DNA from 4 places in the Gottfriedia sp. NPDC057948 genome. Region 3 is predicted to be linked to each of the others. Evidence: riboswitches for the same ligand, from Rfam matches in the RefSeq annotation. Region 3 holds a riboswitch; each other region holds the start of a gene.

Region 1 (5,251 bases), on a different contig from region 3:
ACTACTGAAAAACGTACTTCTTTCAATAATTTAGAAGTCGTTTCTGTACGTAAAGTAGTTGCTCCTACACCAACAGGATCTAATATAACTGGTACGCCTAATTGATTGGCTTTTTTACCAGCTTTAATCATTGATTGAATTGTTCTTTCATTTAATGTTCCAATATTAATAACAAGAGCTGATGCAAAAGATACCATTTCTTCTACTTCGGCTAAATCATCTGCCATAACTGGTGATCCACCTAGAGCTAACACCATATTTGCACAGTCATTTACAGTTACATAATTTGTAATGTGATGAACTAAAGGCTTTTTCTCTTTCACACTTTCAAGAATTTGACTCATTTCATTCATAGTTAACATTTTTTTCTCCCCCGATTTGCTTTGGAACAAGCTTATTAATAACAAACTGAACAACTATATAAATGACACAAATTAAAATCATACTTGGAACAGTAGCTCCAAGGAAGAAGTCTAATTGTACAAACTTACGATAAATAAAAACGCCTAAAATCCATGTAATAAACGCGATCCAATCAATCTTCAACGCTTTACTTATATTTGTTCTTTTTAGAATAAAATAGTCCGTTAATAAAATTGCATATAACGGTGCAAAAAAGGAACCAATTGTATATAAAAATCCTTCATACTTCTCAATAGGGAAAATAACGGCCAATAACGTTCCAATAGCTGTAACAATAAGGGCGATATGTTTTCCATTTAACTTTGGAAAGATGGTTGTAACTGATATTCCGGCAGAGTAAGCATCCATGAAAGTCGTTGTAACAGTTGCTAAGACGACGATACCAACTGCAAATAATCCTAGATTTGCACTCATTAAAACAGCAACCGGGTCTACTTCATTAAATGCTAATACTGCGCCTAGCCCAATAATATACATCCAAGAGCTACCAAACATATAACCTATAAAGCTACCAATCGCTCCATCTTTTGTTGTCTTCGCGAAACGAGTATAATCACTAATTAATGGAATCCACGATAATGGCATAATTACTGATAATTCAACGGCTGCACCAAAAGATAGTCCAGAAGTGCTTGGTTGAGTTAAGATTTTATCACTTTTAAAAATGACAAAACATAGCACAATTGTTAAAACAAATAGTAAACCAACCGCTAAACTATTAAGTTTTTTAGAAGCATTTTGTCCAAAGTACAACCAGATTGCGATTAATACTCCAATTACTAAACACCAAACCCATAGGTGGTCAAACCGATAATCTTTTATTGTAACTAAATTGATTGAGCGAGCTCCAGTTAAAATCATAATTGCTGTCCAGCCTAGTAACTGTAGAACATTCAAAATCGAAAACAAATAGCTACCATAGTTACCAAATGAAATTTTTGTAGATTCCATTGCTGATAACCTTTGCTGAGAACCAATGACTCCACCTAAAATTAGCAATAATGTTCCAAGTAAATGCCCTACTAAAATGGCCGTCAAACCTTTCTTAAAACCAAGTGGTGCTACTAGGGCACCAGTCATAATTTCTGCTACAGAAACTGCCGCACCAAACCAAAGTGTTGTAAAGTTCCACTTCGTCATTTTTGCATTTTGATTAGACATATTGGACTCCTGCCTTTTCATACAATGAGTAAAAATGATGTACAGGACCTACCCCTTTTCCGATTGAAAAGGAATGTTGGATTGCTAATGTTATATAATTTTTCGCCTCTCTAATAGCCTCATTTAATTCAAGTTCATTTGCTAAATTAGATGTAATGGCTGAAGATAAAGTACAACCTGTACCGTGGGTATTAATTGTATTAATTCTAACGCTATTAAAGCTTGTAAATTCGTCACCATTAAAACAAATATCGGTAGCCTCCCCCTCTAGATGACCACCTTTTACAAGGACGTTTTTAGCACCTAATGAGTGAATTTGAATAGCAGCTTCTTTCATCTCTTCAATGGTTGTAATTTTTCTTCCAGTAATGACTTCTGCTTCAGGAAGATTTGGCGTAATAACCGTTGCTAACGGAATCAATTCTTGAATTAAAGCTTCCTTTGCATCCGGACTTAATAAGTCAAATCCGCTTTTTGAAACCATAACTGGATCAACTACGATTTGCTTTGGTTTATATTGCTTTAATTTCTCAGCAATGACTTTAATCGTCTCTATTTGAGATACCATTCCAATTTTTACAGCATCCACTTTAATATCAGTAAAAATTGCATCTAACTGACTAGCAATCATCTCTGGTGTCATATCTTGTACTGCAAACACTCCTTGTGTATTTTGAGCAGTTACTGCTGTAATTACACTCATTCCAAAAACACGATGAGCTGAAAATGTCTTTAAATCCGCTTGAATCCCTGCACCACCACTTGAATCAGAGCCTGCTATCGTTAATACTTTCTTCAATTCTCTTCCCCCTATTTCATGAATAGAACTCTTTGATCTTACAGATAGAAGATGACACTTGATTTTAAATACAAAAAAGCACAAATCCCATAAGGACTTGTGCTCGAACAAATCAATGTTATGAATACAAAATATGTATTCTACGTTCACTTTCCTACGCTGGCATTATCCAGATCAGGTTAAAGGGTCAAAGACTTATGTGTCTTAATCTCAGCCGAACATTTACGGCACCCCTAGTACTATTCAATTATTAAAGTTTATTACTTTATCATCTTAATTAATCCTTCTACTTTATTCAAGTATTTAGACAGTTTACTTTAAATTTTATCTTTTTAGTTAATTCTATATTGCTATTTTGAATAATTTACAGTATCACAATTTGAACTACAAGTCTTTGCGATTGAGCAAGAGCCACATTTACCTTTTTTCGTTTTCTTTATATATCGTAAAAGTGTCCACCCTGCATATCCAAAAATAAGAGCTCCTATTATAATATTGACAATCATAAGTAGATACCCCTTTCTTTAATAGCCTAAGAGACTTCCAACTTGATAGATAATTAGCGCTAATATATACGCAATAACTAATGCATATCCAACTGAGAAATACGTCCATTTAGCTGAACCTGTCTCTTTACGAATTGTCGCAACAGTTGCAAGACATGGTACATACAATAAGACAAATACCATAAAGCTAAATGCAGAAAGTGCAGAAAACTGTGTTGACAATATTCCTTGTAAAGAATGTGCATTTGGCACATGATAGATAATATTCATGGCAGATACGACTACCTCTTTAGCCAAAAATCCTGTTAGTAAAGAAGCACCTGCTTGCCACGTCCCGAAACCTAAAGGTGCAAGTATTGGTGTAAGTATTCCACCAATCATTGCTAAAAAGCTATCATCCATCGAAACACCTAAACCACTTGGTCCCATATAAGATAATAACCATATTACTACAGAACCACCAAAAATAAACGTACCTGCTTTTCGAATAAATCCTTTACCTTTATCCCATGTGCTTCTAAATAAAGCTTTACCTTGTGGCATACGATACGGTGGGAGTTCTACGACAAATAATGAAAACTCACCCTTTAATATAGTAGATGAAAAAACCTTAGCTAATACTAATGCAACTACTATTCCGAGTATATAGAGTGAAAAAACAACTATTGCTTGATTTTTCGCAAAAAACGCGCCAACGAATAGTGCATATACCGGTAAACGCGCCGAACAAGACATTAATGGTGTTAACAAAATCGTGAGTAGTCTCTCTCTAGGCTGTTCAATCGTTCTAGCAGCCATAACTCCAGGTACATTACAACCAAATCCAATAATCATTGGAATAAATGCCTTACCAGTTAAACCAACCATTTCCATCGAACGATCCATTACTAAAGCCGCTCGAGACATATATCCAAAATCTTCAAGGAATGAAATTAGTAAAAACAAAATAAAAATTTGTGGAACAAAGACTAAAACTCCACCAACACCGGCAACAATACCATCAAGAACAACTGCTTTTATAAAATCAGATGCATGTATTGCATTTAAGCCGTTTGTTAGCCAGTCCGTTACAGGTCCTGATAAAAACCCATCTAATGCGTCAGATAAGGGTAACCCCAACCAATCAAAAGTAAGCTTAAACATTAAAAACATTGTAACTAGGAAAATAGGAATACCCAAAATTGGGTGTGTCACAAATCGATCAATGCGATCAGTTAATGTAACTGCTTCATTAGATTCTTTCTCTACAGAACTTCCAATTAATTTTGAAATGACTTCTTTTCTTATAGAATAAATCCATTTTGAAGGTGATACACCTTGTTCACTGTTTAATTGTGCCTCTGTTATTTTAATTACTTGGTCAATTTTACTAAAATCGTAGGATGAAGCGATAAATTCAATTACCTCTTTATTGCCCTCTAAAATTTGTATTGCAGTCCATCTTTTAGGAATAGATAAAGTTGAAGGTAATAGCGTCATAATATTTTTAATACCGTCTTCAATAATTATTCCATAATCAATTTCAAACTCAACTTCAGATTGAGGAATTGTCTCTAGTAATTCGTTTACCTCGTTTGTTCCCTTACCAGATCTAGCGTCAATTGGAATAACTGGTACCTGTAATATCTTTGAGATACTAGCAGGATCAACTGAAATTCCTCTTCTTTTAGCAACATCAACCATATTTAGACCAATAATCATTGATTTATTAAATTCTAGAAGTTGAAGAGTGAGCATTAAATTTCTCTCTAATTGAGCAGCGTCAACAATATTAATCATCCCATCAAATGTTTCATTTACAAAAAAATGCGAAACAACGGCCTCATCTTTTGAAAGAGGGCTTAGAGAATAGATACCTGGCAAATCAATTAGATTTCCAAGTTTATTTTTTATACTCCCTACCTTTTTTTCAACGGTAACCCCACTCCAATTTCCTACATATTGGTATGTACCTGTTAAATTATTAAATAGAGAAGTTTTTCCTGTATTTGGATTTCCAATAAGCGCTATATTTAACATATTTTTTCTACCTTTATCCCAGATGCATCATGAAATCGAATGCCAAGTGATTGTCCGCAATTTTCAATCATACAAGGCCCTTTGAACGGCATTGTACATTGTAGGCAGACCATAGCCCCTTCACTTATCCCTAGATCTAAAAGACGTCTCTTCACTGCCTCACCTAGTGATGACAAGTCCGTTATTTTTGCTTTTTCGCCTTTTTTTAATTCTGAAAGTAACATAAGTGATTCCCCCGGATCAAAACTTATTATATAAACAATTAATAATGATAATCCTTATCAATATCTTTATCTTAAGTGAAGACAAGTTAATTGTCTACCTGCTTTTATGAAAACGTTAA
Region 2 (5,251 bases), on a different contig from region 3:
CGACTCCGACTAGAATATTGCGTAAAGCTTTGTTACGTTTTGACATTCTACATCCTCCTCTAAACTGTTAATTGGTGTTGCTTTAAAATATGCTGAAGTAAATGAGAGCATCCTTCTGTAATGATGTCATATACTTCATTAAAATTACCCGTATAATATGGATCAGGCACTTCCTTCCACATTGATGCTGGAACATAATCTGAAAGTAGTGAAATCTCTCCTATACAATTATTTCTTGCTAAATTCATTAAATCCTCTTTATTCTGTGCATCCATAGCAACAATATAACTAAAATATTTAAAGTCATTTTCTGTCACTTTTCGAGCTTTCATACCTTCGCAGGTTATACCTTTTTCACTCAATAAACCTTGTGTTCCCTTATGTGGAGCGTGACCTAAATGCCAATCTCCAGTACCAGCTGAGTCTATCATAAATTGTTTATCTAACCCTTTTTCTGTCACTAAATGACGAAAAACAGCCTCAGCCATTGGCGATCGACAAATGTTACCTAAACAGACAAATAATACTTGAATCATCTAAAATGTCTCCTTCAAATTATTTACACTTTCTGCCAAAATTTAGCTGTTTCTTTCGTATTCATTCTACACGGTAAATTTTAAAATGAAAAGCAAGCCATTGTGAATAATTTATGACTAGTATAAATAAGATAAAAGTTATAATGCTTATTTTTTACATAATAGCTATGATTACACTCATTTTTTAAAAATAATTTTAATGATTATCTAAAAGTTTAAATTGGTTAATGTTTTTAGCGATTCTCACAAAGATTCCATTAATAATGGCCAAATTTTTTTAATTTTTAAAGATAAATTAATTGTATTTTTAAATGACCTTGACTATATTTAGTAAAGACAACTAAATGTAAGCTAAAACCACAAGGGGAGCCATTTGGCTGAGAGTGAATAGAGTAGCTATTCTTACCCTCTGAACCTGTTAGTTAGTACTAACGTAGGGATGTGGCACGATGAAAAAGCAACGCCGGGCTCATCATGCTACCCAGTATTGCTTTTTTTATTTATTCCTACTGAAATCTCCTTAATTTGAAATGTGGAAGCGGCTCGCTTTTGCCCCGACACCACAAAGGGCAAGGCGCTGGAACTAGACATTATAAAATGTGACTAATCGCCCAGACATCATTACTTACAAAGTGTTTCACTACATAAGTTGTCCACTAGATAAAGGGGGAAATATATATGAAGACATCAAAGATTCAATTAATGACAGAAATAGCAATGTGTGCAGCACTAGCAATCGTTTTTGATTTCTTACCATTATTTACTGCACCTCAAGGTGGCTCTGTTTCATTATCAATGATTCCAGTTTTTCTAATTGCTTTTCGTTGGGGATTAAAGCAAGGTTTAATTACTGGGCTTTTATTAGCAGCACTACAAATCGTTACAAAGCTATATTTTGTTCATCCAATCCAAGTATTTTTAGACTATATTCTGGCATTTACTAGTCTCGGATTAGCTGGTCTTGTATATAAACAAATAAAAAATAGTTTAGCAAATGGCAATAAAAAAAGTGCAGCTGCTTATATAATTTTAGGAACTTTTATCGGTTCACTAGCTCGATTCATCTGCCACTTTATTGCTGGGATCGTGTTTTACGGTTCATACGCTCCAAAGGGTACACCAGTTTCTCTTTATTCATTAGTATATAATGCTTGGTACATGGTTCCTTCTTTTATTATTAGTGCAGTTTTATTAATCATTTTACTTTCATCTGCACCAGTTCTTGTTCATGTTAAAAAGAATCGAAATCAAGCAGCATAAGTTTTTAGTCAGTCTAAAGTTCCAACGCATTCAAATAAGAAAGTACAAGATACCCCACCGAGTAGTCTTTTTTATTACTTACTCGATGGGGTATTTACTTTCATTTTAACATCTATATAGGAAGTTTCTTGATTTTAAAGTGGTGCATCTACTAATGTCCATGTTAATGTTGTTTTATATTTGGCACCTACTTCTTTATAAGCTGCTCCAGGCACGAAAAGGGTTATGCTAGATGGATTCTGTCCAAATGCAATAGTCCATGTTCCAAGTCCCTTTCCTTCATCTGCAAAAGCTAGATTCTGGGCACCTCCACCGGGTATCAATGTCACTGTATTGGCTACTGGTTTATACTGCGCATGAGTGGATGAGTTTAAAATAGGATTATTTAATTTTAAAACTGCACCTGTTAATTCATTATTACCACTCTTGAATTGTTCATTTTGCTGCACTGTTAGTTTCCATCCGGTTTTTGTTCTCCGATGGTCTGTTACTTGAATAAAATTTGGTACTTTAATGATCGAACCATCTGAAGTTTGTTTTACTTCATCTAATTGAGCAGTATAAACTTCATTTTTACCTGAAGCTTCCTGCGCACCAAAATGGAAATTTGACACATAGTCAATACTTAACGAACTCTTTGTTCCAGGTTCATGAGGATTCTCTGGGTCAGTTGGGTTAATAGGTTCGACTGGACTTGTCGGGTTTGTTGGATCGACTGGATTTTTTGTTTCTGCCGTTACCGTTACATTTGTATCTGTACTGGTATTACCTGCGACATCTGTTGCAGTTGCACGTACTACATCCCCATCATACAATGTCCACTGTGGTACCTGTACGGAGAATGAACCATCCGCTCCGGCCCTTGTCGTTAAAAATGATTGGTCAGGTAATGCTATTTTCACAGTACTATTCGCCTCTGCTGTTCCCGTTATACTTGTACTGATATCTGTAATCGGATTTACAACTGGCGGTAAAATAGTTTTGTCTACTGTAAAGTGTAGAATTTTTTGATTACCTGCTTTATCAGTGATCACTAATGTGTGTTCCCCATCAGTTGGGTTTATTGTGCCAGAAGAAATAGTTGCCCCATTTAATTTAGCAGTATCAATACCGCTTAGTGCATCACTGAATGTAATGTTTGTTGCTGTATTTTTATTATATAATTGCCCGTCAGCATAGTTGGTAATAGGTAGTTCTTTATCAATTTTGACTGTAAATTTAGCTCCAGGGTCGGTTACTGGATTACTTTGATTTCCAGAATCATCTTTTGCTCTAATTAGAATATTTGTCGTACCTTGAGTTGAAACTGTATAATCAACGCCTGTTGAGGTGGCATTACTTAAACCGTTTTTACTCCAAGTGCCACCATTATCAGTAGAAACTTCATACGTTGTGGGATCGACACCATGATCGTCAGTTGCTGTAAAGTGAATTGTCGTGTTTTTATTGGTCCATGATGCACCACCTGTGTAGCCTTCTGGTATGGTAATAGTCGCATTCGTTATTTTTGGTGCCTCAGTATCTAGTACTGTAACAGAAACATGATCAACCTGAAAGATTTGAAATCCACTACCATCAAGAGCATCTTTTATACCGTCTTCAAAATAAATTCTAAAATTCACTTTAGTTCCGATCGCAGTGAAAGTAGTCGTTATATTTTGAGGTCCTGTGTATTCTCTCCATTCTTTATCTGTCGTTAGAGCGGTATTACTTTCTGTGTCAGATACAAACCAAGAATACTTAGGATCGGTATTCGCATTTTGAATAAGTTTAAAAGGAAACTTTAAGATATAAGTTTGTCCTGGAATTGTGTTAATCGTTTGGTTCATTGCTATTAACTCTTGAGAATCTACAGTGTTTAATACCTTTATTAAAATCCCACCTCCTGGAATAGGTTTAACATAACTTTTTGGGTTGACTTCACCAAATACCTTATACCAGCCGTCACCTTGATCCTCTAAATTGAAGCTATAAGGACCTAGACTTTGGCTTTTATTTAAATACGCCATAAATGACCAATTTGGAAAAGTAGTTGTTTGACTATCAAAATTAAAAGTAGGGTTTTGGACCAAGTTTGGAAATGTTGCTGCTTCTGTAATTGTTGGTTTAAGTAGTCCCTTTAATCCAAGTAGACTAGGTTGCGTCCCGCTCGTCATGATGACAAAAATGGATGCTAAAACAATCGCTTTAAAAAGTCGTTTTCTTTTTTTCACCATTATATTTCTCCATTCCAAAATAAAAAATTTTCTTCACTATCCTTTTCCGGATCTGAAAATCACATTAAAACCTCCAACTTTGTTTCTTTGCTGAACTCACAGTTAATATGTGAAAAATGTAACATGATTATCTTCGATGGTTCAACGACATTTTTTACCTATATCAACGGTAATCACGTTGAGTTTTAACTTGTTTTTTGTTTGAGATGTTCTTCTTACTATTTTAGGTTTAACTGCTACAAATGGTGATGTCACTTGCTTTTAGTTAGATTGATCCAACCAAATAGTAAAAACATTCTATCCACATTTTAAATATGCATTTTAATTTTGAACACTTTGTGAATTTTGGTTATCTGTCCTTTTCTTCAATCATATATATGAATACAGAAAAGTTTCGAAGGGGGTTTTAACATTGGTCTATGATGTAATCATCTTTTTCTTTTTTGTAATTATTCTTCTTGGTATGATTGGATCATTATTTTTATTATTGAAAAAAGCTTTAAATGAGGATGATACACTTAGAATTGATCCGAAACTTTCCCTGCCTAAAGAAAATGAACATTCATAGAATAACCCCCATCCTTAGGGATGGGGGTATTTTACTTACTCATAAACCTGTTAAGAGTATGTTATTTTTATATTCTTTCTATTTCTGTTATGAGTAAGTACTTTTCATCTTCTAATCTCCATCCAAACCCTCAAATAGGCTGATTTTTTTATTTCAATATAAAGCTATTTACAATTTAACGTTAATTTTACTAATTGTTGTCTTAGCTATCAAATATTACCATGACTATTTTTCCCCATTATCAGTTAAGATGGTTTATATGGTTTTTTAATCTTTTACATCATTTAGAGGAGGGATTTTAATGGATACATCATCCATCTCAAAAACGACTGTTGATGTGCTAAATAAGCAAATAGCAGACTGGAATATTCTATTTGTAAAGTTACATAACTATCATTGGTATGTAAAAGGTCCAAATTTTTTCACTCTACACACTAAATTTGAGGAATTTTACAATGAGGCAAGTTTACATATTGATGAGCTAGCAGAGCGAGTGTTAATAATTGGTGGAAAACCACTAGCTACAATGAGAGAGTATCTTGATACTTCAAGCCTTAAAGAAGCAAATAAGAATATTACTTCTGATGAAATGGTTCAGGACATTACTAAGGACTATAATTATTTAATTGAAGAATTAAAAGATGGTATGGAAATTGCAGAGTCTGAAAATG
Region 3 (5,251 bases):
CTTGATCATATCGCACAAGCCTGACGCTTTTGCCAATCGTGCAATTCTAACTGCCTCTTCAGCAGTTTTTGCACCAGCTGTATTTGGCAATAGTTTATATTTCGTTAGATCTAATTGTTCAAGAAAATTTGGTTGAGATTCCTCAAAAATATTCATTCTTCTAACAGCAAACGTTAGGATCTCGGCTTCCGATACTTCAACTGCTTCTTTCTGGACTTCAAATGAAGGGTATTTTCCTGTTCCTAATAATAATCTTGAATGAAACGTATGATTTCCTACTTTTAACATAATTAGCCACCACCTACAAAATGTATTAATTCTACAGAATCTCCGTTAGAGAGATGAGTTAACGAATACTGTTCCTTATAAATAATTTCTTTATTTACCTCGACAATAACAATTCGGTTTTCTAATTGATATTTATTTAGCAGATCCTGAATTGTACAGGTTTCGCTCGAAATATCAATATTCTTTCCGTTTAATCTTATTTCCAAAAGATTACACCCCCAAAGAGTTAAAATTAACGATTGATTTTAAATGCTTCGATCCAGTTACGATTGACTTTCCGCTTAAGGATCAAATCTCGAATTAATTTTCCAGTTGCTGGTGCAAGCAATATTCCATTTCGAAAATGGCCGGTCGCAAATAAGATTTGATCCTCTTCTGGATGAGTTCCAATAAAGGGATTATAGTCGAGAGTTCGCGGTCGTAATCCTGCCCAAAATGAATCAATTTTCATGTCTTCAATTTCGGGAAGCATTTTTTTAGCGTTTTGTATTAATGACTCAATCCCCTTTAAGCTAGGGTTCTCATTCCATTCGTTATCGACCATCGTAGCCCCAATGACAAGGCGGCCGTCATTCCTTGGAACAATATAATTTTGTTCATGGAAGAGAGTATGCTTTAATGCAACCTTTTCACTTTTGACCGAGATGCATTCACCTTTAACGGGAATAATTTCGTGATGTAATCCAAGCTGTCCAAACAATGAATTACTCCAAACGCCACTTGCAACCACAATAGTTTTTGCTTCAAAATCGCCATTTGTTGTTTTAATTAAATAATGTGAATCATTTTTTTGAATCTGAAATACATGTGTATATTCAAAAATAGATGCACCTAAAATTTGAGCACTTTTGCAAAACGCATTACAGACAGAAACAGGTAATACATTCACATCGTCTTCAATATAAGCTGCTCCAATGATGTTTGGATGGATGCCAAGTATCTGTTTTTTTAACTCCTCCTGGTTATACCAAAGTGCCGAAGTTTGAGTGAGTAGCGGAGTTAATTGTTTTTTTTCTAAATCTGTATAAGCTAGTTTGAAAATGCCACCTTTTTTAAGTTCAATATCAATTCCACATAATTCTTTTAATTCTTCTTGAAGGTGAAAATAAGTTAATTGACTATTTCTAGCAAAAGTAAAAAACGACTCGGAGTGATCCCACTCGGAATGGGCACCAAGCATTCCAGCAGCTGCCTTAGTTGTTTTCTGTCCAACTTGTTGTCCTTCAAGAACTGCGACATGAATATTTTCTTTCGCTAGATAATAAGCAATGGAACAACCTATTATTCCACCACCAATTACTACAACATCAAATTTCTTGTTCATAAGCGAATTTGCACCTTTCAAAATATTGCAGCGCAGCTTCTAGAGGATTTCGGGCAGAAAATATGCCAGACATGACAGCTATACCATCAATTTCGTTCTCTTTTAGAACTTGGATATGTTCAGGTAATATTCCGCCGACTGCATAGATTGGTATAGTTAACGTTTTTTTCATTTCTGGAATTAGTTCAATCCCATTAGGTGTTAATCCATTTTTACACTCTGTTTCAAAACAATGACCGTACAGAATATAGTCAGCTTTATCATTTTCTGCCTGTATTGCTTCAGTAAGTGTGTGAACTGATTTTCCTACTCGTAAATTAGGAAAATATTCTTTTACATCAACAAGTGGAAGACCATGTCCCGGTAAGTGAATATTTGATAGGTTAGAGAAAATAGCTATATCTAAACGATCATTTAAAACAATTTTTTTCATATCTACCTTGTTTATTTTTAGTAGATTTAAGAGTGATAGTAGCTCAATTGCCATTTTCGACTTTTCGCGAATATGTACATAGTCGACTGCATCGATTATTTGAATTATTTTTGTAGCAAGTACTTTGACTGAGTGCTGATCATCTGTAATTGCAATAAGTTCCATGGCCCAGCCTCTTTCATTTGCAAAATTTTTTCAAACAAAAAAACCACTTTCCTAAAAAAAGAAAGTGGTTACATTACACGCGAAAAAAGTAAAAATGCGCCACTTTCCTACGCAGGTACTAGCCTGTTCAGGTTTTGAGGGTTTAAAAGTAACTACCTTATTCTCAGCCCTTATCAAGGGATCCCCTAGTGATGAATATGTATGAAAATTAATCTTAGCATAGCATATAAAAAATAATATTCAATACTAAATTTATTTTTACTAGTCCAATTTTATTACCAGAAATTGGGCTTGAAGTATAGTGAAATCAAGTGTTTTTAGGAATATAAAAAAACCAAAAATTTTTTTTGTTTGGAGTTTCTGTAAAAATTTAGGGAAATAAAAACATTTACATTTTAAATTTATGGGTTTATATTTAGTTTGAACAATTTAATAGATTGACTAGGGGTGTCCAATTAATTGGGCTGAGAGAGAAACGTGATTAAGTTTCTTAACCCTCAGGACCTGATCTGGTTCATACCAGCGTGGGGAAGTTAGAAATTTTCATTAATGATTACATAATTATTAATGTAGTTTTGCTAACACTTAGCCGGGTCTTAAACATAAGATTCCGGCTTTTTTTCATGCTTTAAATGGATTGGATTTCGTCCTTTTTAAACTAATTAAAAAGGGGAATGAAATCAAATGAACAATTCTGTAAATGAAATGAATTTTTCCATCATGTCTAGTTTTTCAGGAAGTAAGAAGGTATATGTTGAAGGATCTAGACCTGACATTAAGGTGCCAATGCGTGAGATTCAATTAAGTCCAACAACTGGCACTTTTGGCGAAGAAGAAAATGCTCCAGTTAGAGTATACGACACTAGTGGACCTTACACAGACTCAGCTAGCTCAGTTGATATTCGAATGGGACTTAAGGCGATTAGACATAACTGGGTAATCGAACGAAATGATGTTGAAGAGTATGAAGGACGTGAAATAAAGCCTGAAGATAATGGATATAGAAAAGAGTCAGATCAACATAATGTTGAAGTATTTAAAGGGTTAAAAAGAAAACCATTACGTGCAAAAGATAATGGAAATATTACTCAAATGCATTATGCTCGTAAAGGGATTATTACACCTGAAATGGAATTTATTGCGATTCGAGAGAATGTTTCAGCCGAATTTGTTCGTGATGAGGTTGCAAAAGGAAGGGCTGTCATTCCATCGAATATTAATCACCCTGAAAGTGAGCCAATGATTATCGGTCGTAATTTTCATGTGAAAATTAATGCCAATATAGGTAATTCAGCGGTTACGTCTTCAATCGAAGAAGAAGTAGAAAAAATGACATGGGCTACTCGTTGGGGAGCGGATACGATGATGGACCTTTCTACTGGGAAGAATATTCATACAACACGTGAATGGATTGTCCGAAACTCGCCGGTACCAGTAGGGACAGTTCCGATTTATCAGGCGCTTGAAAAGGTTAATGGAATTGCTGAAGATTTAACCTGGGAAGTGTTTAGAGATACTCTAATCGAACAAGCGGAACAAGGGGTAGACTATTTTACGATTCATGCGGGAGTATTATTACGCTATATCCCATTAACGGCAAAACGAGTGACAGGAATTGTATCTCGTGGTGGGTCTATTTTGGCTCAATGGTGTTTAGCTCACCATAAAGAGAATTTTTTATATACTCATTTTGAAGAAATTTGTGAAATTATGAAGCGTTATGACGTAACCTTCTCTTTAGGAGATGGACTGAGACCGGGCTCAATTGCAGATGCAAATGATGAAGCACAATTCGCTGAGTTAGAAACACTAGGTGAGTTAACGAAAATTGCTTGGAAACACGATGTTCAAGTTATGATTGAAGGACCAGGACATGTACCAATGCACTTAATTAAAGAGAATATGGATAAACAATTAGAAATTTGTCAAGAAGCGCCATTTTATACATTAGGACCGTTAACGACTGATATTGCGCCTGGCTATGATCATATTACATCAGCAATCGGTGCAGCAATGATTGGTTGGTTTGGTACTGCAATGCTTTGTTATGTAACTCCGAAAGAGCATTTAGGTCTTCCAAATAAAGAAGATGTAAGAGTAGGTGTTATTACATACAAAATAGCAGCGCATGCAGCTGACTTAGCAAAAGGACACCCTGGTGCACAAAAAAGAGATGACGCACTTTCAAAAGCAAGATTTGAATTTAGATGGCGTGATCAGTTTAATCTTTCCCTTGATCCTGAAAGAGCAATTGAATATCACGATGAAACATTACCTGCTGAAGGAGCTAAAACAGCGCATTTTTGTTCAATGTGTGGTCCAAAATTCTGTAGTATGAGAATCTCACAAGATATTCGAGATAAAGTAAAACAAGAAGAACTTCAAAATGATTCAATCATTGAAGAAGGAATGAAAGAAAAAGCGCTCGAATTTAGAAAACAGGGCGGAGAAATCTATCAATAAGGGTGTGAGCCTTATATGAATAGGGTAGAAGAAATCATAAAAGAAATAAAGAATTTGGAAAGAAATATGAGTCAGTTAAAAATCGAATTGAGCACAATTCAAAAAAATTGTGTACATGATTTCCAGAAGAAAGATACGATACAAGAATGCCTTAAATGCAGTTTAATTGAAAGCTTGTCTTGGTAAAATGAGAAACAAAAAAAACAAACCTCAAAACAAAGAGGTTTGTTTTTTACTTAAGAATTAATGTTCGGACAGACTATTGATTGAAACTTCTTCCTCTCGATCTGGTTGACCTAGCGGATAGATTCTAGCAGTTTCATTTGTTTCGTCAACATGTTGAATGTAAATTGGTACTCCATTATATGTCACATTAGCCATTTCAGGTGAAGAAGCAATTTCTTGAGCTCGTTGTTTATTCAAAACATAACCTCCTCTACATTAATAATTGAAACCTAACATATTATTAACAGAGGTATACTTGAGTATTCATAATCAAGTACAAGTTTTTTTATGTGATGAATTGTAATATTAAGTGCGACAACTAAGAAAACACAAAAAACCCATACTCGCTTCGT
Region 4 (5,251 bases), on a different contig from region 3:
GTACTTCTCCGTTAACACATCCATCGTAATACCTTGTGGTTGATAAAGTATTTTCATTTGAGTTATTACATTGTGGCAACCTATTTCAATCATTCTTTCATTCATTTTTTGAACAACCATTAATAATTGATTCAAGTCGCCTTCCATAGTTGTTTCCAATGGTTGAACTTGATATTTTACACCTGATTCATCAATAATTTTAATTGCTTCATCAACTGCTGGAATAACATCCTCAATATTATTTGTTTTCGGTATAATTTGGACACTCATTAAAGTAGTTTGCATTTTTGCTCCTCCTTATTTCGCTGGTAAGAATTCATTCGTAAATGCTTCTTTTGGCTTAAAGTTTCCTTCTAATAATTTATTTTCAGCTAAGAAATCAGCATAGTTTTTCCAAACTGATAATTTTTGCTCACCCCAACGTTCTGCATCATCTTTATATTTAGATGCTAACCATTCTTGACTTTTTTCCACTAATTTTTTATCTAAATCCGGATTATCCTTTATTAAAATCGATGCAGCTTCTTTTGGGTTATCAATCGCAAAATTATATCCTTTTGATGCTGCAGCCACAAATGCTTTTACTATTTTAGGGTTTTTACTAATCATTTTTTCATTCGTAGCTAAAACTGGAGTATAGTAATCTAGCTTTTTACTATAATCAGTTAAATAAATCATGTTTAATTTTTCTCCACGTAGCTCTGCTTCAATCCCTGTCCATCCTTGATAAATCCACGCAAAATCGATATCTCTTTTTACCGCTGTAAAGAAATCAGCCTCTCCCATATTAACGATATTTAACTTATTAACATTAGCATTTTCTTCTGACATAAGTGATTTTAAAATAGCCTTTTCAACCGGTGAACCCCATCCACCATATGTTTTTCCAACGAAATCTTTTGGAGACTTAATTCCTTTTTTCACTGGTGATGCAAAGCCAGAAGTATTATGTTGAATAATTGCTGCAATTGATACAATCGGTACATTTTGAACTCTTGCTTGTGTAATTGACTCTTGATAAGAAACCCCAAAATCTGCTTTACCAGATGCAACTAATTGGTCTGCACCTGTTTCTCCTGGGCTGATTATATCTACATCAAGTCCTTGTTCCTTAAAGTAACCTTTTTCCTTAGCAACAAATAGCCCAGTATGATTTGTATTTGGCGTCCAGTCTAGTACGACTGTCACCTTTTTTAATTGCTTTGGCTTTTTAGTCGTAGCAGTTTTGTTTTGACCACACCCAGTTAACATTAAACAAATAGCTACTAAAAATACTACTAGTTTTTTCATTATCTATATCTCCTTTTTGTTTTTTGTTTATACAAAAAGAAAACGTCCGGATACTAACCCGGACGTAAATGCGCTGTAAAAAACATATCTAAAAAGAGATACTGTTCCCTACGCTGGCATCACCCAGATCAGGTTCTAAGAGTCAACATCTTAAGGATGCTATCTCAGCCAGCAACACTGGCTCCTCCACATTTTTTCTCATATATAAACTTTTCCTCATTAATATAACAGATAATGATTGAATTTACGAATTATTTTTAACTTGTGTTTAAATGTTTTAATACTCTGTTAATAGGAGAAATAAAACTATGAAATTTTAACATTTTTAAAAAGAGAATGATAAACAAAAATATCATTTCTTATAGTAAAATCTTAAATGAATAAAGAATATACTACATCAACAAATTATTAAGTAAAATGAGGGGATTTTTTGAATAAACCAATCGGAGTCATTGACTCAGGTGTTGGGGGCTTAACAGTTGCCAAACAAATTATAAGACAATTACCTAAAGAGGACATTTTATACTTAGGCGATACTGCAAGATGTCCATACGGATCACGACCATATACGGAAATCAGAGAATTCACTTGGGAAATGACTAATTTTCTATTGGAGAAAGATATAAAAATGTTAGTCATCGCCTGTAATACAGCAACTTCAGTCGTCTTAAATGAGATGCGGGAAAAACTTCAAATACCAGTCATTGGAGTTGTCCGCCCAGGTGCTAGAGCAGCAATAAAATTAACACAAAATGACCAAATCGGTGTCATTGGGACGAATGCTACTATTAATAGTAAAGCATATCATTCCGCACTAAAGCGGATTAATGACAAAGTTATAATTGAAGGCTTGGCATGCCCAGAGTTTGCTGGAATTGTTGAAAATGGGGACTACAATAAACCTGAAATATTTGAGATTGTTAAACACACTCTTGCACCGCTTATTGATTCAAATATTGATACCCTAATTCTAGGTTGCACGCATTATCCATTACTTGGTCCAATCATCCAAAAAGTGATGGGACCATCAATCCAACTGATCAGCTCTGGTGATGAAACAGCTTTAGAAGTAAGTGCAATTCTGGATCAACAAAATATATTATCTAACTCTGAAATTACTTCACATGAATTTTTTACAACTGGAGATCCAACCATTTTTAGTAAAATAGCTTCATCCTTATTCCAAGAACCGATGGAAAACGTAAAGTATATTAAACTATAAAGGTCAATAGACCACTTTAAATGAAAAAAACCAACAAAGTAAGCCTTTGTTGGTTTTTGTGTTTTTAAATTACGAACGCTCTTCTATTTCATAATATTTATTCTTTTGTATTACTTGAAAAATAATCTTTAAGCATCGCATTGTTCTTTACAATATCATCTAAAGTATATTGATCTAATACATGTAAAAATTGTTCTAATGCATTATTAAATATATGTTTTAAAGAACAAACAGGTGTAATAACACAAGTGTTACCGTGTTCAAAACATTCTACAATATTAAAGTCTTCTTCAGTTTTACGAATTATTTCACCGATATTTATTTCTGATGGTAATTTAGCTAAACGGATTCCACCGTTTCTGCCACGGATCGTTTCGATGTAACCCATCTTTCCTAAATTATAAATTATTTTCATTAAATGATTTTTTGAAATATCATAAGCTTCAGCGATGTCCTTAATATTAACTAATTTTTCACGTGGCTCAGAGCTTAGAAATATTAGTACACGAAGAGAGTAATCCGAATAAGTTGTTAAACGCATAACTTGTCCTCACTGTTTTATTTAAGATTAATCATAGCATAATTGTGAACTTTTTTTAAACTTTTATGCATTTTTGCGAAAAAATACATAAAAGATGTATTTTATATATTGCTTTAAATAAATTCTAGGTCTAAGATAAAGATGTATTCACAATACTACTTTAAAACGTGATTAGGGGGATTTTTCATGCTTTCTCAAAAAACAATTGATATTATTAAGTCAACAGTTCCAGTCTTAGAAGTAAAGGGTACAGAAATCACTAAAGTATTCTATAAAAATTTATTTACTAATCATCCTGAACTATTAAATGTATTTAATCATACAAATCAACAACAAGGTAGACAACAAACTGCTCTTGCAAATACTGTTTTAGCTGCTGCACAAAACATTGATAAACTAGCAACAATTATTCCTGTTGTAAAACAAATTGCGCAAAAACACCGCAGTCTTCAAGTTAAAGCAGAGCACTATCCAATCGTAGGGCAACATTTATTAAGGGCAATTAAAGAAGTACTTGGTGATGCTGCAACTGATGAAATACTAGGTGCTTGGGCGGAAGCATATGGAGTTATTGCACAAGTATTTATCGATATCGAAAAAGAAATGTATGAGGAAGCATCTTCTCAAGAAGGCGGTTGGTCTGAATTTAAAGAGTTTAAAATCATCGAAAAAGTTGAAGAAAGCGATGTAATTACTTCATTCTACTTAGTTCCTAAAGATGGTTCTTCAGTTCCTACTTTCTTAGCTGGTCAATATATTACTGTTCGTTCTCAAATTCCTGGTGAAAAATATTTATCAAACAGACAATATAGCTTATCTGATGCACCAGGTAAAAATCACTTTAGAATTTCAGTAAAAAGAGAAGCTGAAGAAAACCAACCACTAGGTAAATTCTCAAACTACCTGCACAATCAAGTAAATGTTGGTGATACATTAGAAATTACTGCTCCAGCAGGTGAATTTACTTTAAATACTGAAATTGATTCAGATGTTGTTTTCTTAAGTGGTGGTGTTGGAATTACACCATTAATCAGTATGGCTAAGTCAATTACAAGCAATCAACCAAATCGTCAAGTCAGCTTTATAAGCGCTTCAAGGAACGGTAGATTACAAGCATTTGAAAATGAACTAAACCAATTAAAAGAGCAATTAACAAATTACAATTTATCATTTGTTTATGAAAATCCATCTGAGGAAGATCTTCAAAATAATAACTTTAAAAAGCAAGGTTATATTGATGCAGAATGGTTAAATAACAATGTTAAATCAGACAATGCAGATTATTACGTATGTGGACCAGTACCATTTTTAAAAGCGATTATAACAAGCTTAAAAGAATTAGGAATTAAAGATACACAAATTCATTATGAATTCTTCGGACCATCAATGAATTTAGACACTGAACCTAAAAGCCCTGTACATCAAGGTTAATATTTAGAAAGGATGCTCAATTAAGAGCATCCTTCAGACTGTTGACAAACGCTCGCTTTCTTCGTTGCTTCGTCTGTCTGCGGTGCTCATTACCGTCAAAGGTAACTCCGCTCCTCACCTGCCTTCGCGCCTCGAAAGACAAGCGTTTTCAATCAGTCTGAAAATCAAATTTTAGAACTTTGTCTACACACAAAAAGGATGCTCAATTAAGAGTATCCTTTTTGTGTGTTGACATATAAAACGGTCAGTGAAAATAATTATTAAGTGAACATTATGGCTGATCATTTAATGATATTAAAAGTAGTTAATAAATTTGAGGAGTTTTATAAAATCAACAAGCACTAGTAATTGTTGATTTTCGAAAAGTTACATATATTAAAGAGCAATTTATAGAAAAACAAATTTATGTGATTAGTATATAAGTTAAAGTTCCGATCTTAATTGAACTACAAATTCATTACTAAGCTTTTATGTTACTCTAAGAAAAGGATATTAAATTAGATTTTTACCGTAAACTTTTTTAATGAATGATTTGATCATTTATTGACAAGATTGTTTTTACAACAACGCGAAAGAATGCCCAATTAAGTGTATCTTTTTTTATTTCCGCTCTAATAATACAGCTACTCTTTTTAAAACCGTCGGTATTGTAAAGCTACCAAAAATTGCGATTAGGTCACTTGAGTAGTATTTTTTTAGAGTGCCATATACTAAGCCACTTATCATAAGATCGTACAAAAAGAATCGACCAAAATCACGTTTAGTTA

Evidence for each region. A riboswitch is a leader RNA that binds a small molecule or an ion and turns the genes downstream of it on or off. The one in region 3 is predicted to bind thiamine pyrophosphate.
Region 1: another riboswitch for thiamine pyrophosphate. It lies ahead of thiD (bifunctional hydroxymethylpyrimidine kinase/phosphomethylpyrimidine kinase); the one in region 3 lies ahead of thiC (phosphomethylpyrimidine synthase ThiC).
Region 2: another riboswitch for thiamine pyrophosphate. It lies ahead of thiT (energy-coupled thiamine transporter ThiT); the one in region 3 lies ahead of thiC (phosphomethylpyrimidine synthase ThiC).
Region 4: another riboswitch for thiamine pyrophosphate. It lies ahead of ACFVRR_RS12870 (ABC transporter substrate-binding protein); the one in region 3 lies ahead of thiC (phosphomethylpyrimidine synthase ThiC).

What each region holds. Positions count from the first base shown of each region.
Region 1 is NZ_JBHVPN010000002.1:356,109-361,359, reverse strand. It holds gene thiM (hydroxyethylthiazole kinase) at 1-362, opposite strand, end outside; gene cytX (putative hydroxymethylpyrimidine transporter CytX) at 346-1,584, opposite strand; gene thiD (bifunctional hydroxymethylpyrimidine kinase/phosphomethylpyrimidine kinase) at 1,577-2,383, opposite strand; TPP riboswitch at 2,518-2,628, opposite strand; gene ACFVRR_RS05590 (FeoB-associated Cys-rich membrane protein) at 2,734-2,889, opposite strand; gene feoB (ferrous iron transport protein B) at 2,908-4,908, opposite strand; gene ACFVRR_RS05580 (FeoA family protein) at 4,902-5,132, opposite strand.
Region 2 is NZ_JBHVPN010000009.1:25,329-30,579, reverse strand. It holds gene ACFVRR_RS14620 (hypothetical protein) at 1-46, opposite strand, end outside; gene ACFVRR_RS14615 (low molecular weight protein-tyrosine-phosphatase) at 60-536, opposite strand; TPP riboswitch at 889-993, shown strand; gene thiT (energy-coupled thiamine transporter ThiT) at 1,215-1,796, shown strand; gene ACFVRR_RS14605 (WxL domain-containing protein) at 1,931-4,012, opposite strand; gene ACFVRR_RS14600 (hypothetical protein) at 4,425-4,580, shown strand; gene ACFVRR_RS14595 (Dps family protein) at 4,897-5,251, shown strand, end outside.
Region 3 is NZ_JBHVPN010000018.1:12,562-17,812, forward strand. It holds gene ACFVRR_RS20160 (thiazole synthase) at 1-288, opposite strand, end outside; gene thiS (sulfur carrier protein ThiS) at 291-494, opposite strand; gene thiO (glycine oxidase ThiO) at 521-1,612, opposite strand; gene ACFVRR_RS20175 (thiamine phosphate synthase) at 1,596-2,210, opposite strand; TPP riboswitch at 2,298-2,407, opposite strand; TPP riboswitch at 2,644-2,758, shown strand; gene thiC (phosphomethylpyrimidine synthase ThiC) at 2,895-4,673, shown strand; gene ACFVRR_RS20185 (small acid-soluble spore protein H) at 4,917-5,096, opposite strand.
Region 4 is NZ_JBHVPN010000007.1:51,514-56,764, forward strand. It holds gene ACFVRR_RS12865 (thiamine-binding protein) at 1-285, opposite strand, end outside; gene ACFVRR_RS12870 (ABC transporter substrate-binding protein) at 298-1,290, opposite strand; TPP riboswitch at 1,379-1,488, opposite strand; gene racE (glutamate racemase) at 1,721-2,512, shown strand; gene ACFVRR_RS12880 (RrF2 family transcriptional regulator) at 2,610-3,053, opposite strand; gene hmpA (NO-inducible flavohemoprotein) at 3,240-4,484, shown strand.